2 regions of the Senegalia sp. (in: firmicutes) genome follow, and region 2 is predicted to be linked to the other one. Evidence: a T-box and tRNA genes for the amino acid it is inferred to sense, from the RefSeq annotation. Region 2 holds a T-box; the other holds one or more tRNA genes.
What was found. A T-box is a leader RNA that pairs with one kind of tRNA and senses whether it is charged. The one in region 2 lies ahead of argS (arginine--tRNA ligase), so its partner is inferred to be a tRNA-Arg.
Positions count from the first base shown of each region.

Region 1: it encodes a tRNA-Arg, which carries the amino acid that the T-box ahead of argS (arginine--tRNA ligase) is inferred to sense. The anticodon was not compared.

Region 1 covers NZ_JBQCYD010000022.1:9,471-18,123, forward strand. Annotated here, with positions in the region: gene serS (serine--tRNA ligase) at 1-475, shown strand, start outside; gene ACTHUW_RS07620 (M1 family metallopeptidase) at 524-2,047, shown strand; gene ACTHUW_RS07625 (D-alanyl-D-alanine carboxypeptidase family protein) at 2,067-3,206, shown strand; tRNA gene ACTHUW_RS07630 (tRNA-Arg) at 3,268-3,344, shown strand; gene tadA (tRNA adenosine(34) deaminase TadA) at 3,418-3,888, shown strand; gene ACTHUW_RS07640 (Cof-type HAD-IIB family hydrolase) at 3,891-4,688, shown strand; gene queG (tRNA epoxyqueuosine(34) reductase QueG) at 4,705-5,610, shown strand; gene ACTHUW_RS07650 (FAD-dependent oxidoreductase) at 5,607-7,127, opposite strand; gene ACTHUW_RS07655 (GGDEF domain-containing protein) at 7,291-8,094, shown strand; gene msrB (peptide-methionine (R)-S-oxide reductase MsrB) at 8,165-8,614, shown strand; gene recQ (DNA helicase RecQ) at 8,643-8,653, opposite strand, start outside.
Region 2 covers NZ_JBQCYD010000036.1:3,899-12,551, reverse strand. Annotated here, with positions in the region: gene ACTHUW_RS09600 (DUF421 domain-containing protein) at 1-437, shown strand, start outside; gene ACTHUW_RS09595 (endonuclease MutS2) at 483-2,861, shown strand; gene ACTHUW_RS09590 (P1 family peptidase) at 2,872-3,810, shown strand; T-box leader at 3,848-4,056, shown strand; gene argS (arginine--tRNA ligase) at 4,119-5,816, shown strand; gene ACTHUW_RS09580 (hypothetical protein) at 5,905-6,885, shown strand; gene ACTHUW_RS09575 (hypothetical protein) at 6,912-7,106, opposite strand; gene ACTHUW_RS09570 (amidase domain-containing protein) at 7,255-7,755, shown strand; gene ACTHUW_RS09565 (B12-binding domain-containing radical SAM protein) at 7,806-8,653, shown strand, end outside.

The sequences.
Region 1 (8,653 bases), on a different contig from region 2:
TAGGGACACAAGGGGACTTATAAGAAATCATCAATTTAATAAGGTAGAATTGGTTAAATTTTCAAACCCTAAAAATTCTTATGATGAATTAGAAAGTCTTACAAATGATGCAGAAAATATATTGAAAAAATTAAAACTTCCATATAGGGTAGTAGAACTTTGCACAGGAGATTTAGGTTTTTCTTCAGCTAAGACATATGATTTAGAAGTTTGGATGCCAAGTTATGATAGATATGTTGAAATATCTTCTTGCAGTAATTTTGAAGATTTTCAAGCTAGAAGAGCAAATATAAGATATAGAAATGAAGAAACTAAAAAATTAGAATATGTTCATACATTAAATGGCTCAGGACTTGCTTTAGGTAGGACTACAGCTGCAATTCTTGAAAATTATCAAAAAGAAGATGGAAGTATTGAAATCCCAGAAGTATTAAGAAACTATATGGGAGGCATAGAAAAAATAGAAAAGGCATAATATTTTAAGAGGGCTTAAGCCCTCTTAAAATATATCAGGGGTGATAATTTGAAAAAATCAAACAAAGTTTTAATATTATTTATTGTATTAGCAATAATCATTTCACTTATGGGATGTGCTAATAATCCATTAGAAAAAATGATTAAAAATGATAGCAAAGAAAATTCTAAAACATTAATTACAGATGATTACAATGATATGAATTTAGATTCAATAGATAAATATAATATAAAGGCAGAATTTTTTCCAGAGAAAAAAACTTATATTGCAAAACAAAATGTAAAATATATAAATAAAGAAAATACAGATTTAAATAAGGTGTATTTTCATATCTATCCTAATACTTTTAATAAAAGGGAAACAGCACCATTTTTATTTGATGATTTTGACTCAGCTTATCCAGATGGATTTGAAAAAGGATATATGGATATAGAAGAAGTAAAGGTAAATGGTAAAAAGATAAACTATAAATTAATAGGTAGGGGCAAGACAATTCTTAAAATAGATTTAAAAAATAAACTTAAAATAGGTAAAGCAATTGATATAGATATGAAATACAAGGTAAAACTACCTCCAGCACAAGATAGATTTGGTTATGGAGATAAAACATTTAATTTTGGTAATTGGTATCCTATAGCAGCTGTATATGATGAAGATGGATGGAATTTAGATCCTTATCATAGTATTGGAGACCCCTTTTATAGTGATGTAAGTAATTATAATATAGAAATAAGTGCTCCAAAGGATTTTGAAATAGCAAGTAGTGGTAATATTTTAAAAGAAAAAATAAAGAAAGATAAAAAAGTATGGAATATAGAAGCAAAATTAATGCGTGACTTTGCCTGGGTTGCTAGTAGTTATTTTGAAAAGATTGTAAAAAATTATGGTGATACTGATATTAAATTATATTTTTTAGATGATGTAAGTGAAGATGTAAAAAATAAGGCTATAAATTTTTCTCGTGATAGCTTAAAACATTTTAATAATAAATTTGGTAAATACCCATATGGACAATTATCTGTAGTTCAGACTAGTTTTCCAAGTGGAATGGAGTATCCGGGTATTGTATATATAGGAGATAACTATTATAATAAAAATAGTATTGGTAGTTTAGAACTTGTAATAGTACATGAAATAGCTCATCAATGGTGGTATGGTATCATAGGAAATGATGAGATAGATGAAGCATGGTTAGATGAATCACTTGCAACATATTCAGAATATATTTATGCATATGAAGAATATGGGGAAAAAGTAGCAGGGGATTATTATAAAAATAATATAGAAAATAATTATGAATTACAAAAGGAATATATGGATGATACAAAGGTATTAAAGTCCCTTTCAGAATTCAAAGGATGGCATGATTACGGACCTTTAGTATATTCAAGAGGTGCTATGATGATATACGATATTGAAGACCAATTTGGAAGAGAGAAAGTATATGATATATTAAAAAAATATTTTGATGAATATAAATTTAAAAATGCTAATACAAATAATTTTTTAAAAATAGTCGGTGAAAAAACTAATAATAAATATAAAAATGCAGATGAATATTTAAATAAATAATATCCACAAGGGGGAAAAAATGAAAAGAACAATTATAATATGCCTTTTAATTTTAATATTATCTAGTCAATTTACTTATGCAGAATTAGGTGAAGGATTAAAAGGTTCAATGCTTAGTGATTTTGAAACAGGAGAAATATTATATGAAAAAAATATTGATGAAAAATTAAACATAGCAAGTATTACAAAACTTATGACCTATGCAGTTACTAAGGATGCCTTAAAGGAAGGAAAGGTGCATTTATCTGACATTGTAACCATAGGGGAAAATCCACCCAAAGAATACGGCTCTACCTTTTATTTAAATAAGGGAGATATGTTGCCACTTGAAGTACTTATAGAATCTATCCTCATAGTTTCAGCAAATGATTCATGTGTTGCTATAGCAGAACATATTGCAGGAAGTGAAGCTGAATTTGTGAAACTAATGAATGAAAAGGCAAAAGAGTTAGGGCTTGAAAATTCTATATTTTATAATCCCAATGGCCTTCCAGAAGCAGATAAAAGAGAAAATACCATGACTATAAGAGAAATTAATAAATTAGCAAGATATATATTATATCAATATCCTGAAATACTTGAAGTAACTGATAAGGAATATATGGAAATAAGTCCACGTAAATATAAAGAAAACACTAATCCATTGTTAAAAGAAATGCCACTAGTTGATGGAATGAAGACAGGAGAAACAAATGCTGCAGGATTATGTTTAGTATCAAGTATAAAGTTACCTAAAGATGAAAATAGGGATAAGGAAATGAGACTTATAGCTATTACTATGGGTGCTGAAGATAAAAAAACCAGAAAAGAAAAAAGTGAAGAATTACTTAAATATGGAATAAAAAACTTCAAACAAAAAGAAATAATCCTAAAAGATAAAGGTTTAAATATAAAGCTTAATAAAGCCAAAAACCAAAATGTGAAATTAGTGCCAGAATATAATAATTACACCATGATAAAAAATAAAGATAAAATTAAAACCAAAGTAATAGTAGATGATAAATTAAAATTGCCTATAAAAAAAGGAGAAAAAGCTGCTTTATTAGAAGTTTATGAAAATGATAAATTAAAATATAAATTAGACTTATTTGCAAGTAAAGATATAGAAAAAGCAAATATCTTTAAAAGAATATATAGAACACTTTTTGGATGGATTTAAAGCCTAGTCATATTGACAGTATTAGTAAATTAATATATAATAATTAGAGGCTTTAAATCAAGCTCCCGTAGCTCAGTAGGATAGAGCAACGCCCTCCTAAGGCGTGGGCCAGAGGTTCGATTCCTCTCGGGAGCACCAAACTTGATTAAAATAAATAGAAAAGAGCACTTTGGTAATCCAAGGTGCTCTTATTGTGATTAGGAGAATAAATTTGAATAATTATTTTATGAGAAAAGCACTTGCAGAAGCAGAGATTGCATATGAATTAGGAGAAGTTCCTATAGGATGTGTAATAGTAAAGAATGGCAAAATAATAGCAAGTAGCTATAATTTAAAAGAAGAATATAAAGATGCAACAGCCCATGCAGAAATACTTGCTATTAGCGAGGCTTCGATAAACTTAGATGAATGGAGACTTAGTGGGTGTACAATGTATGTTACAATAGAGCCTTGTGTCATGTGTGCAGGTGCAATTGTCAATTCCAGAATAGATAAACTTGTTATAGGATCAATGGATGAAAAATATGGTGCATGTGGTTCAGTTTTAAATATAGTAGAAAATGATAAATTAAACCATAAGGTAGATGTAATATCTGGAATAATGCAAGAGGAATGTTCAAGTATTATGAAAGATTTCTTTAAGGATTTAAGAAATAAAAACAAAAGAAATGGAGAGAGATAAATATGCAATATAAAGCTATAATATCTGATTTAGATGGTACACTTTTAAATGAAGAACACAAAATAAGTGACTATACTAAAAGAACAATAAAAAAAGTTATAGATAAGGGCGTTAAATTTTTTATTGCAACAGGTAGACATCATGAAGATATTGATTTTGTAAGAAATGGACTCAATTTAGATTCTATATTTATAACATCAAATGGATGTAGGATTCATGATGGGAGTAAAAACAAATTAATAGGCCATGATATAGATGAAGATATAATAAAAGGGTTAATTAATTTAGATATAGATGAAGATATACACAAAAATATATATATGGAAAATGAGTGGTATATTGAAAAAGAGAATGATTATTTAGATGATTTTGTAAAAGACTCTCCCTTTATTTATGAGATAATTGATTTTAAAGAATTAAAAAGTATAAAATCACCTAAAGTTTTCTTTTTAGCTTTAGAACATGAAAAACTAGTTGATTTAAAGGAAAAAATAGAAAAATTATATCCAGGACAATTAAATATAACTTTCTCACTTGAAACTTGTCTTGAAGTAATGCCAAAGGGCATATCAAAAGGATATGCTATAAAAGAAGTACTTAAAAAACATGATATAAAATTAGAAGAAACCATAGCTTTTGGTGATGGTCTAAATGATTTAGAGATGTTAAAGACTGTAGGTAAGGGATTTATAATGGGTAATGCTCATGATAAATTAATAAAAGAATTACCGAATAATGACATCATAAGTACCAATACACAAGAAGGACTTGCTAAGAAACTTGAAGAAATATTTCTATAATTAAAAGGATGATTATATGAAAGAAAAATTAAAGGAATTTGCAAAAGGGGTAGAGATAGAAAAATTAGCTATAGCTGATATTGGGCCATATATGGATTTAAAAGAAATACTTGTTAATAGAGAAGAAAAAGATCACCTTACAGGACTTGAAGGATCATCTATAGAAAAGAGGATAGATCCTACATTAACCATGAAAGATGCTAAATCTATTATAGTATGTCTTTTTCCATATAAGATGAAAACAAAAGAAAAATCTAATCTATCTAATTATACCTATTCTAAAGATTACCATGTAATAGTAAAAGAAAAATTAGAAACTATAGCTAATTTTTTAGATGAAAATATAGAAAATTTTAAATATGAATCATATGTGGATACAGGTCCTTTAGTAGATAGGTATATAGCTCATAGGGCTGGACTTGGATTTTATGGAATAAATGCACACCTAATAAATGATGATTATGGAACATATTTTTTCATAGGATATATTATAAATAATCATCCATTTAAAGCTGATAAAGCTATGGATAGAACTTGCTTTGAGTGTATGAAATGCAAAGAAAAATGTCCAGGAAATATTATACTTGGGAATTTTGATATCAATCCAAAAAGATGTAGATCATATATAAGTCAAAAAAAGAAAGATTTAGATGAATTAGATATAGATATAATTAAAAAAGATAATATATTATTTGGTTGTGATATATGTCAAAAAGTATGTCCCCACAATGGAGGAATAAAAGAAACTAATATTAAAGAATTTAAAGAAGATTTAATATATAAATTAGAATATGAAGAAATAAATGCTATGAGTAATAAAGCATTTAAAAGGAAATATGGAAACAGAGCCTTTGCTTGGCGTGGTAGAAAGCTTATAAAAAGAAATCATGAAATAATAAATGACATAGAAATAGAGGATTAATCCTCTATTATTTTTACTTTAAGCCTTTGAAGAGCTGGCCCTTCCATGATAGATCCATCAAAAGAAAATCGTGAACCATGACAAGGGCAATCCCATGACTTTTCAGCATTATTCCAAGAAAGTTCACAACCTAAATGAGTACAAGTAGTATCAACTATATAAGTTCTACCATCATTATGTTTGTAAAAACCAACTCTCCTACCATTTAAATTTACTACCTTGCCTTCTCCTGTAGCTACTTCTATATCTATATTTTCAGTTTTTAACTTTCCTTTTATAAACTCATATCCTACATTTAAATTTTCCTTTAAGAAAGTAGATAAACTTCCTTTAATATTAAATCTAGATGGATTAAACACTTCAGAATAAGGATTTTTTATATTGGTTATTAAATCAGTTAAAATCATAGCACTAGCAGTGGCATTTGTCATACCCCATTTTTTAAATCCTGTAGATAAAAATATATTTTCTGAATTTCTAGTTATCTTCCCTATAAAAGGTATATCATCAATTGGCATGCAGTCTTGAGTAGACCACCTATATGGAATATCTTCTATATCAAAATTTTCCTTGGCAAAATTTTTAAGATTTTCATAATGAACTTCTGTATCTTCACCTTGACCTGTCTTATGTCCATCTCCACCTATAAGCAACATTTTTCTGCCATTATAATCTTGATATCTAAGAGATCTTGTTGGCTTTTCTGCTGATATATACATGCCTTCTGGAAGATTATCTTTAATCAAAGCACCTAATATATATGATCTTTCGGTATAGATTCTAGAAAAATACAAAGCTCTGAAATTTTCTATAGGAAAATGTGTGGCTATTACTACTTTTTTTGCAGAAACTATATTTTCATTACTTGTAATAACCTTTACTATATCTCCATCTTGTATATCTATTACCTTTGTATTTTCAAAAATATAACTGCCATTACCATCTACTTCATCTGCTAATTCTAAAAGATATTTTCTTGGATGAAATTGTGCTTGATTTTCAAACTTAATAGCACCTTTCACATCAAAGGGTAAATCTAAGTTTTCTACAAAAGTAGAATTCATACCAAGTTTTTTACTAGCATCTACTTCATCTTTTATTTTTTTAATATATTCATCAGTAGTTGCATAGACATATGCAGGTAACTCTTTAAAGTCACAATCAATATTTTTTTCTTTTACTATATTTTTTATAAATTTAATAGCAGTTTCATTTGCATCTATATACTGCTTAGTCTTATTTTCCCCTACTTGATCAATAAGTTTCTTGTAAATAAGTCCATGTTGAGAAGTTATCTTAGCAGTGGTTCTTGCTGTGGTTCCTTCGAGTATATTATCTACTTCTAAAAGTGCTATATTTAGCCCTTTTTTCTTTAACATAAAGGCACTTGTAATACCTGAGATGCCTCCTCCAATTATACATACATCTACATCAATATTTTGATTAAGTGAAGGATAATTAGTCTTTTTTGTAGAATCTAACCAATAAGATAAAGGTTCATTTTTAAAATTTGTCATATAATCTCTCCTAATAGAATAGTAATATTAAATATTCCCATAAAAGAATATAAATATTAAAAAAAGTAATATTTTAAATATTTAAAATATGTTGACTATATAATATTAAAAGTATATCATAGAACTATAGACCTATTTAAAGAAAATATAGGGAGTGAAAATTATGAATAAAGATGCTCTTTCTAAAAAAGAAAGTAAATTTATTATATTTGATGATGAAGGTATATTACAATATCCAGATATAGATGAAAAATATGTTAAAGATATTGAAGATAATAAAGAGCAGATAAAAGAAGAATTAATTGATAAGAATATAGTTATAATTAGAGATCATATTATCAAGATAGAACAATTAGACTTGGATTTTAAAAATTATTTTTTTGTCAACTTTTATAATATGGAATCAGATAATTTTAGTGATCTCATAACACTTGCATATAAGGATAAAATAAGTGGATTGTACAATAGGAATTTATGGATTAAAATTTGTGAAGATACTATATGTCCTATTAATGCAGATAATTATTCAATGATTATAATAAAAATAGATTTAAATATAAATGATGATGATATAAAAATGATATCAAAAGCAATAAAGGATAATATTTCTTATATGGATATTGCAATTAGAAATGGAAATGAGTTTATCATAATATTACCAAATAAAAATGAAGATAATTCTACTGAAATATTACATAAGATAAAGAAAAGTATTAATCTCAATATAAAGTATAGAATAAGGGATATAAAAAACAAGAATAAATTTAGACATATCTATAAAGAAATAATAAAAGACATAGATGATAAAAAAAATAAAGGTAAGTATGAAGATTTTAAATTTATAAAAGAACATTTGATCAATATATCCAAAGTGGTAGAAAAAAATATAGAAGATAATAATATAAGAGAAAATATAAGAAATCAACTCATTGAAATAACAAATTTAATACATAAAGAGATAAATTAAAAAATGTAATTTAGAAAAAGTTAAGTAGGGTATATTATATTTAAGTCAAAATTTAAAAAAGGATGAGAATATGGATAAAAAATATAATAAACCTTCAAATGAAGAATTAAAAGAAAAACTTACAGATGAAGAATATAGAGTAACTCAAAAAAGTGCTACAGAAAGACCTTTTACTAGTGAATATAATGACTATGATAAAGAAGGTATTTATGTAGATATAGTTACAGGAGAGCCACTTTTTTCATCAAAAGACAAATATGATGCAGGTTGTGGCTGGCCTAGTTTTACTAAGCCTATTGAAAAACAAAATGTAGTAGAAAAAAGTGATAGAACTCTTGGCATGAGAAGAACTGAAGTTAAGAGCAAATCAGGAGATTCACATCTAGGTCATGTCTTTCCAGACGGCCCAAGAGATAAGGGTGGTCTTAGATATTGCATAAACGGAGTAGCACTTAAATTTATAGCAAAAGAAGATTTAGAAAAAGAAGGATATGAAGAATACAAAAAAATATTTGAGTAAAAAATAATCCTACATTTATTGTGTAGGATTATTTTTTAT
Region 2 (8,653 bases):
TTCATGATGGAATATTGGTACTAATAACAATAGCAGCACTTGAAGTTATTTTAGCTATATTTGCTTATAAAAATAGAAAGTTTGCTAAATTGATTGAAGGTAGACCAAGATATCTTATAAAGGATGGTAAAATTTTAAAAGGTAATATGAAAAAAGAAAAATTTAATATTTATAATTTAAGACAAGAACTTAGGATATTTGGTGTAAATAATGAAAAAGATGTAGAAAAAGCAATGATAGAAGCATCAGGTAAGTTTAGTGTAATATTAAAAAAAACAGAAGAACCAGTAAAGAGAAAAGATATTGGAATATATAAAGAAGATTCTAGGCCACAATATATTGATAAAAAAATTTATGAAATTAAATCAGAAATAGATAGATTAAATATAACTTTAAATAATCTCATAATAGAAATTAGAAAAATAAATAAAGGTTAATGTAAATAGTAATTTTCTAGAGAGGTGTAGAATAAATTGAATATTATAAAAGGTAAATCTTTAAATACATTAGAGTATTTTAAGATTCAAGAAAGATTAAAAACAAAAGCTGAATCCAATTTAGGCAAGAAAATAGTAGATGATTTGATGCCTATGAAAGATTATATAAAAATAGAAAGTGCTCAAGATGAAACAAAAGAATCTTTAAATATGGTATTAAAGAGAGGAAACCCTCCACTTGGAGGAATTAATGATATCAAAGATAATGTTATAAGAGCAAATAAAGGTGGAATACTTTATCCTGGAATTTTACTTAAAATAGGAGATAGTTTAAGAGCATCTAGAAAGCTTAAAACTTTTATAAATAGTGATAAGGGAGATAGGGATTCAAGTTATCCTATAATAGAAGGCTATATTTATAGCTTAGCTTTAAATAAAAACTTAGAAGAGGAAATAGAAAATGCTATAATAAGCGAAGAAGAAATATCAGATAATGCAAGTCCTACTTTAAGAAATATTAGAAGGCAGATGGAAGTGAAAAATTCTAGTATAAGAAATAAACTGAATTCAATAATAAATTCCTCGAAAAATCAGTCCATCTTACAAGATAGCATCATTACTATAAGAAATGATAGATATGTGGTACCAGTAAAAAGAGAAAACAGATCTACCTTCAAAGGACTAGTTCATGATCAATCTGCAAGTGGAGCTACTTTATTTGTGGAGCCTATTGCTATTGTTAATTTGAATAATGAATTAAAAGAACTTAAAATTGATGAACAAAAAGAAATTGAAAAGATATTAAAAAGATTAAGTGAAGAAGTAGCTTTGGTTAGCGAAGAATTAATAGAAAATCAAAATATATTAGCTAAACTTGATTTTATTTTTGCAAAAGGTAAACTTGCATTAGATATGAATGCGATCAAACCTATATTAAATAATAAGGGAGAAATTTCTCTAAAAAAAGCAAGACATCCCTTGATTCCAGATAAAGAAGTAGTAGCGAATGATATATATTTTGGTGAAGATTTTCATTCTCTTATAATTACAGGGCCGAATACAGGTGGTAAAACTGTAACATTAAAGACAGTAGGATTACTCACACTTATGGTACAAGCGGGGCTTCATATACCTTGTAGTATAGGTAGTAAAATAGCTGTTTTTAAAAATGTTTTTTCTGACATAGGCGATGAACAAAGTATAGAACAAAACTTAAGTACCTTTTCATCTCATATGACTAATATAGTAAATATAATAGAAAATATAGAGGAAAATAGTTTGGTGCTATTTGATGAGCTTGGAGCAGGTACAGACCCCACAGAAGGTGCAGCACTTGCCATGTCTATATTAGATTATCTTCACGATAAAAATGTAAAAACTATAGCTACAACTCACTATAGTGAACTTAAATTATATGCTATATCTACTGAAGGTATAGAAAATGCATCAGTTGAATTTGATGTAGAAACACTTAGTCCCACTTATAAACTGCTCATAGGAATACCTGGAAAATCTAATGCTTTTGAAATATCAAAAAGACTTGGTTTAAATGATATTATAATAAATAAGTCTAAAGAGATATTATCTAAAGAAAATATAGAATTTGAAGATGTATTATCACAAATAGAAAAAGATAGAAATACAAGTGAAATAAATAAAGAAAGATCTGAAAGAGAAAAAAAAGAAATAGAAAAATTAAGAAATGAATTAGAAATAAAACAAGAAAAAATTGATAGAATAAGAAAAGATGCTTTAAGAAATGCTAAAATTGAAGCAAGAGATATATTAGAAAATGCTAAATCACAAGCTAATGATATAATTAAAGAACTTAGAAATATATCTACAGATATAGAAAAAGAAAAGAATAAACAAATACAAGATGCTAAAAATAAATTAAAAAGTAATTTAGATAAAGTAAGTGATGGTTTATCTGAAAACATATTAGGAAAAACCAATAAAAAACCACCCAAAAATCTAAAACCTGGAGATAGTATTAAACTTTTAAGTTTAAACCAAATAGCAACTGTTGTAACAGAACCAGATAAAGATGGAAATTTAACTGTACAAGCTGGAATAATGAAAATAAATGTCAATGTAAATAATATTGAAAAAGTAGTAGATGAAGTAAGTGAAAAAACAGAAGAAAGAACAAGAGGTATGATAAAAACAAAGTCAAAAAGGGTTAAGACAGAACTTGATTTAAGGGGTAAAAATTTAGAGGAAGCAATGCTTGATGTAGATAAATATTTAGATGATGTATATATGTCTGGATTAAATCAAGTTACTATAATACATGGTAAGGGTACTGGAGTATTAAGAGAAGGGATAAAAAAGCAACTTAAAAACCACAAATTAATTGATTCATACAGGATAGGTAAATATGGTGAAGGTGGAACTGGAGTTACAGTTGTTAATTTAAAGTGAGGTTAAATATATGAAAGAAATAAATATAAATGATATAGAAGATATTTTCATAGGAAATGCAGAATATGAAGATGGACCTACAGGATGTACTGTAATAATTTCAGAACAAGGTTTCATAGCAGGTGTGGATGTAAGAGGGGGAGCACCTGGAACCCGTGAAACAGATTTACTTAAACCAGAAAATATGATGGAAAAAATTCATTCTGTATTTTTAAGTGGTGGCAGTGCATATGGACTTGATTGTGCTAGTGGAGTTATGCAATTTCTGGAGGAGAAAAATATAGGTTTTGATACAGGAGTAGCTAAAGTACCTATAGTTTGTGGTGCTGTTTTATTTGATTTGAATTTAGGAAATCCTAAAATACGCCCAGATAAAAAACTAGGTTACACTGCATGTTTAAATGCATACGAAAATAATTTTAAGCAGGGTTCATTCGGAGCGGGAATAGGAGCAAGTGTGGGTAAGTTATATGGCTTAAAAAGTGCTATGAAAGGTGGAATTGGAGTTTATGGCATACAGATAGATGATTTAAAAGTATTATCTATAGTAGCTGTAAATGCTCTAGGAGATATAGTTGATAATGAAAGTGGTAAGATAATTTCAGGGCTTATAAATAAGAAAAATGAGTTTATAAATACAGAAGATGAAATGATAAAGAATTATAAGTTTGCAAAAAACTTATTTGGACAAAATACTACTATAGGGGCAGTGATAACAAATGCTACTTTTGATAAAGCACAGATGAATAAAATAGCTTCTATGGCACATAATGGTTTTGCACGAGCTATAAGGCCATCCCACTCTACCTTTGATGGAGATACTATATTTTCGCTCTCTACGGGTAAGATAAAGGCTGATATTAATGCTGTTGGAATGCTTGCAGCTAGAACTATGGAAAAAGCTATCTTAAATGGTGTCAAAAATACTGATAAGATTTTACTTGAATAGTATCTAATAGTATGATATATTTAATAGAAATTAATATGAAAATTCTATGAAGAGAATAGTAGGATATAAAAATAGTTTTAGAGAGTCAGGATTGGTGGAAACTGATACATTTTTATATTTGAATAGAGACTTGGAGAAGCCATCTGAAAAAAGTAAGATGAGTCGGTTAATCCGTTAATATAGTATGAGTGGACATGGATTTTTATGTCAATTAGAGTGGTAACACGGGTAAAACTCGTCTCTTTTATAGAGATGAGTTTTTTGTTGTATATAAAAGTAATTTAAAATATTTAGGAGGTTATATTATGATAGATTTTAAAGAAAAATTAGCAGAAATTATAAATCAAAATGTAGAAGAAATATCTAAAGAAGAAGTATTAGAATTAGTAGAAACACCACCAAGTTATGATATGGGAGATTATGCAATGCCTTGTTTTAAGATGGCAAAAATATTTAGAAAGTCTCCTAATGTTATTGCAGAAGATATAGTTAAAATGATTGGTGATAATAAGTATTTTGAAAAAATAGAAAATAAAGGTGCTTATGTAAACTTTTTTATAAACAAAGAGTTATTTTCTGAAATTGTATTAAAAGAAGTATTTGAAAAAGAAGATAAATATGGTGCTACAAATATAGGTGAAGATAGAAATGTAATAGTAGAATTTTCATCACCTAATATAGCTAAACCATTTCACATAGGACATATTAGAAGTACGGTAATAGGGCATTCTATTTATAGAATATATGATTTTTTAGGGTTTAATACTATAGCTATAAATCACTTAGGAGATTATGGAACACAATTTGGTAAATTAATTGTAGCATATAAAGCTTGGGGAGATAGAGAAGTAATAGAAAAAAATCCAATACCAGAACTTTTAAAGCTATATATAAAGTTTCATGAAGAAGTAGAAAAAAATCCTGAACTTGATGATAAAGCACGTGAGTGGTTCTTTAAATTAGAAGGAAATAATAGTGAAGCTAAAGAATTGTGGCAATGGATGAGAGATGTAAGTTTGAAGGAATTTAACAGAGTATATGATATGTTAAATATAAAATATGATTCTTTTACAGGGGAAAGTTTTTACTCTGATAAAATGCCTAGAGTAATAGATATAATGAATGAAAAAGGGATTTTGGAAGATTCTCAAGGTGCAAGAATAGTAGATTTAGAAAAATATGGTATGCCTCCTGCTCTTGTACAAAAAAGAGATGGATCTACACTTTATATAACACGTGATGTTGCAGCTGCTTTATATAGAAAAGAAACCTATGATTTTTATAGAAATATATATGTAGTTGGTTCACAACAATTACTACATTTTAAACAATGGATGAAGATGGTTGAATTAATGGGATTTAAATGGGCAAAAGATTGCGTACATGTTCCCTTTGGCATGGTATCACTTGAAGATGGAACAATGAGTACTCGTAAAGGTAGAGTAGTATTTTTAGAGGATGTTTTAAAAAAGGCAGTTGATAAAACAAAAGAAATAATAGAGCAAAAAAATCCTAATTTAGAAAATAAAGAAGAAGTTGCAAAACAAATAGGAATAGGCGCTATAGTATTTCAAGAGCTATCTAATAGCAGGATAAAAGATTATACTTTTTCATGGGAAAAAACATTGTCATTTGAAGGAGAAACTGGTCCATATGTTCAATATACTCATGCTAGGGCAAGTAGTATATTAAATAAAGCAAAAATAGATGTAAGTGCTGATATAGATTATTCCTTACTCTTAAATGAAGAAGCGGTAAATTTAGTTAGATTATTACATGATTTCAAACAAATAGTAATAGATGCTATGGATAAATATGAGCCAGCAATTATTACACGTCATATTGTTGATATTGCTCAAGCATTTAATAAGTTCTATCATGAATGTCCTATATTAATAGATGATGAAGAACTTAAAAAGGCTAGATTATTATTAGTAAAATCTACAAGAAATGTTATAAAAACTGGTCTTTATCTTATAGGGGTAGAGGCACCTGAAAAGATGTAATATCAAAATACTATTAATTTATAGAGATACCTAGGTATCTCTATAAATTTTTGTTATAATATACCTATTGATGTTTTAGGAGGTAATTATGATTGAAGAAAATATAAAAAATATACTTTATTCTGCCGGGGCAATTGACAGAATAAATGAAGAAGACAATGATTATAGATCATATAAGGTACAGTTAATGATTAGCACTATAAAATCTTTAACTCCTCTAAAGGAAAGTGATAGTGTCATTATAAACCTTGAACGGCTTAAAAAAGAAATAGAATTTTTAAAGGATTATTATACTTTAAACCCATTAGAAATTATAGATTTAGATATAGCTGATTATTGGACTTTAAAATCAAGCAGTTTTAATTCTATATTGATACCAATAGTTTTATCTAATGAGGAATTTGAAAATATAAGAGCGGAAATAATTAAATCAATATTAGTTTTAACGGGTAATATATATGTTTTAATGGAACAGATATTATTAGGAAAACTATTAGATATAGTAATAAAAAAAGAAATAAATTTGGGAGATATAATATCAAGTTTAAAGGAAGAAGTAATAAACTTTTCTCAGAAGGAGTTTTTGAGAGAATATAGTGTTTATTATAAAAAACCTATAGAAAAATATAGTGGGAATTTTACCATAGATTTTGAAAAAGTAAAAATTCACTTTATAAACTTATTAAATGAGAAAGAATTTTCAAATAAAAACATATTGATAAAATCGCTTACTATATTAGATGGAAATAAAGATATAAGTATAGATGAATTATTTTTATCTGGAATTTCTAGTATAAACAATGAAAAATTACTAAGTTTAGAATATAAGAACAGTGAATTTATAGAGAAAATATCTGATTATCTGATAAAACTTAGGAAGGGAAGAATAAACCTTGAAGACTTGAAAGTTGAAATAACAACACTTCCTAATATATTTAATTTTAAAATAGGAGATATAATAAATCATCCCCTGCTTAATAAAAGTAAATTAATAAAAAGATATATGGATAATGATAGAGAAGTAATAGAAGTAATTACTAAATCAGGATTATATAAATTACAAAAATAAATATCACAACCCTAGGGTTGTGATATTTATTTTTGTAAATAATCTATAAATTCATCTTCAGAACTATCTGCAAGTTCACTAAGTTCACTAATAATACTATTTTTCAAAGATAAATATTCATCTGAATTTGTATGTTCTCCTGTATATTCAAGGGCTTTTAAAATAAGTAACATGTCTTTTTTAGGTATTTCTGCTATAGATATTTTTTCAAATTCTTGCATAATCTTTCTCCTTTCATAAGTCTATATTATATCTTTCTACAAAAGTGTATATTATTCCTTCTTTTTTTACAAGGAATATAGATAATATTTATTTAATTTTTGGTATAATTCTATATTTTTAGAGTAAAGTTTAATAGGAGGGATAGCTATGAGTAAATTATATAAATATAACAGACAAAAAGCAATAGAATATGCAAAAAAATGGGCTTTTGATAGAAATTCTAAATATTATAATTTTGAAGAATTGGGAGGCGATTGCACTAATTTCATCTCTCAGGTTTTACATGCAGGTGAATGTCCCATGAATTATAAAAAGTGGGAAGGATGGTACTATAATAATGTCAATGATAGAGCCCCAGCATGGACATCAGCAAATTATTTAAGAAAATTTTTAACAAACAATAAAGAAAGAGGACCTATAGCAGAAGTAAGTAATATAGATAGTGTTGAAATAGGAGATATAGTACAACTTAATTTTGATTCGGATTCTATATTTGAACATTCCCTAGTCATTGTAGATATTAAAAGCCCAAGGAGTATAGAAAATATATACATTGCAGCCCATACTTATGATAGATATAATTATTCACTTGCAAATTACTATATTCAAGAACTACAATTTTTTCATATATTGGGATATAAAAAATAGTTATTTGCTGCTAAAGTTAAAAAGTATTATAATAAACTAGAGGTGAAAAAATGAAATTATTAATTACAACACTTAATTCAAAATTCATACATTCTTCTCTTTCTATAAGATATTTAAAAGAATATATAAGTGATTTAAATATCAATATAGAAATTGAAGAATATACGATAAATCAAAATGTAGATTTTATAGTATCAGAAATTTATAAAAAGGATATAGATGTATTGGCATTTTCTACATATATATGGGGAATAGAAGAAACTCTTACTATATGCAAGAAATTAAAAATAGTTAAACCTGACTTAAAAATTATACTAGGAGGACCTGAAGTTTCTTTTGATATAGAAAATTTAATGAAAGACAATTCCTTTATAGATTTTATAATTTATGGAGAGGGAGAAGAAACATTTAGAGAATTTATAATTGAATATTTAAATAATGAAAAATATAATAATATACTTGGACTATCATATAGGGATGATAAAGAGATAAAGATAAATTCACCTCGTATGTTAATGGAGAATTTAGATAAGGTAGCTTCTCCCTTTAAAAATATGGATTCATTTAAAAATAAAATAATATATTATGAAACTTCAAGAGGATGTCCTTTTAATTGCAAGTTCTGCTTATCATCAACTATTGATGGGGTGAGATTTTTTTCAATAGATAGGGTTAAAAAGGATCTGAAATTTCTTATAGATTCTAAAGTTAAACAAGTTAAATTTGTTGATAGAACATTTAATACAGATAAAGAGTATTCAATGGAAATAATGAATTATATAATAGATAATAATCCAGAGAATATTAATTTTCATTTTGAAGTTACTGCACATTTATTAGATGAAGAAATGCTAAGCTTTTTAAAAGATATACCTGAAGGCATGTTTCAATTTGAAAT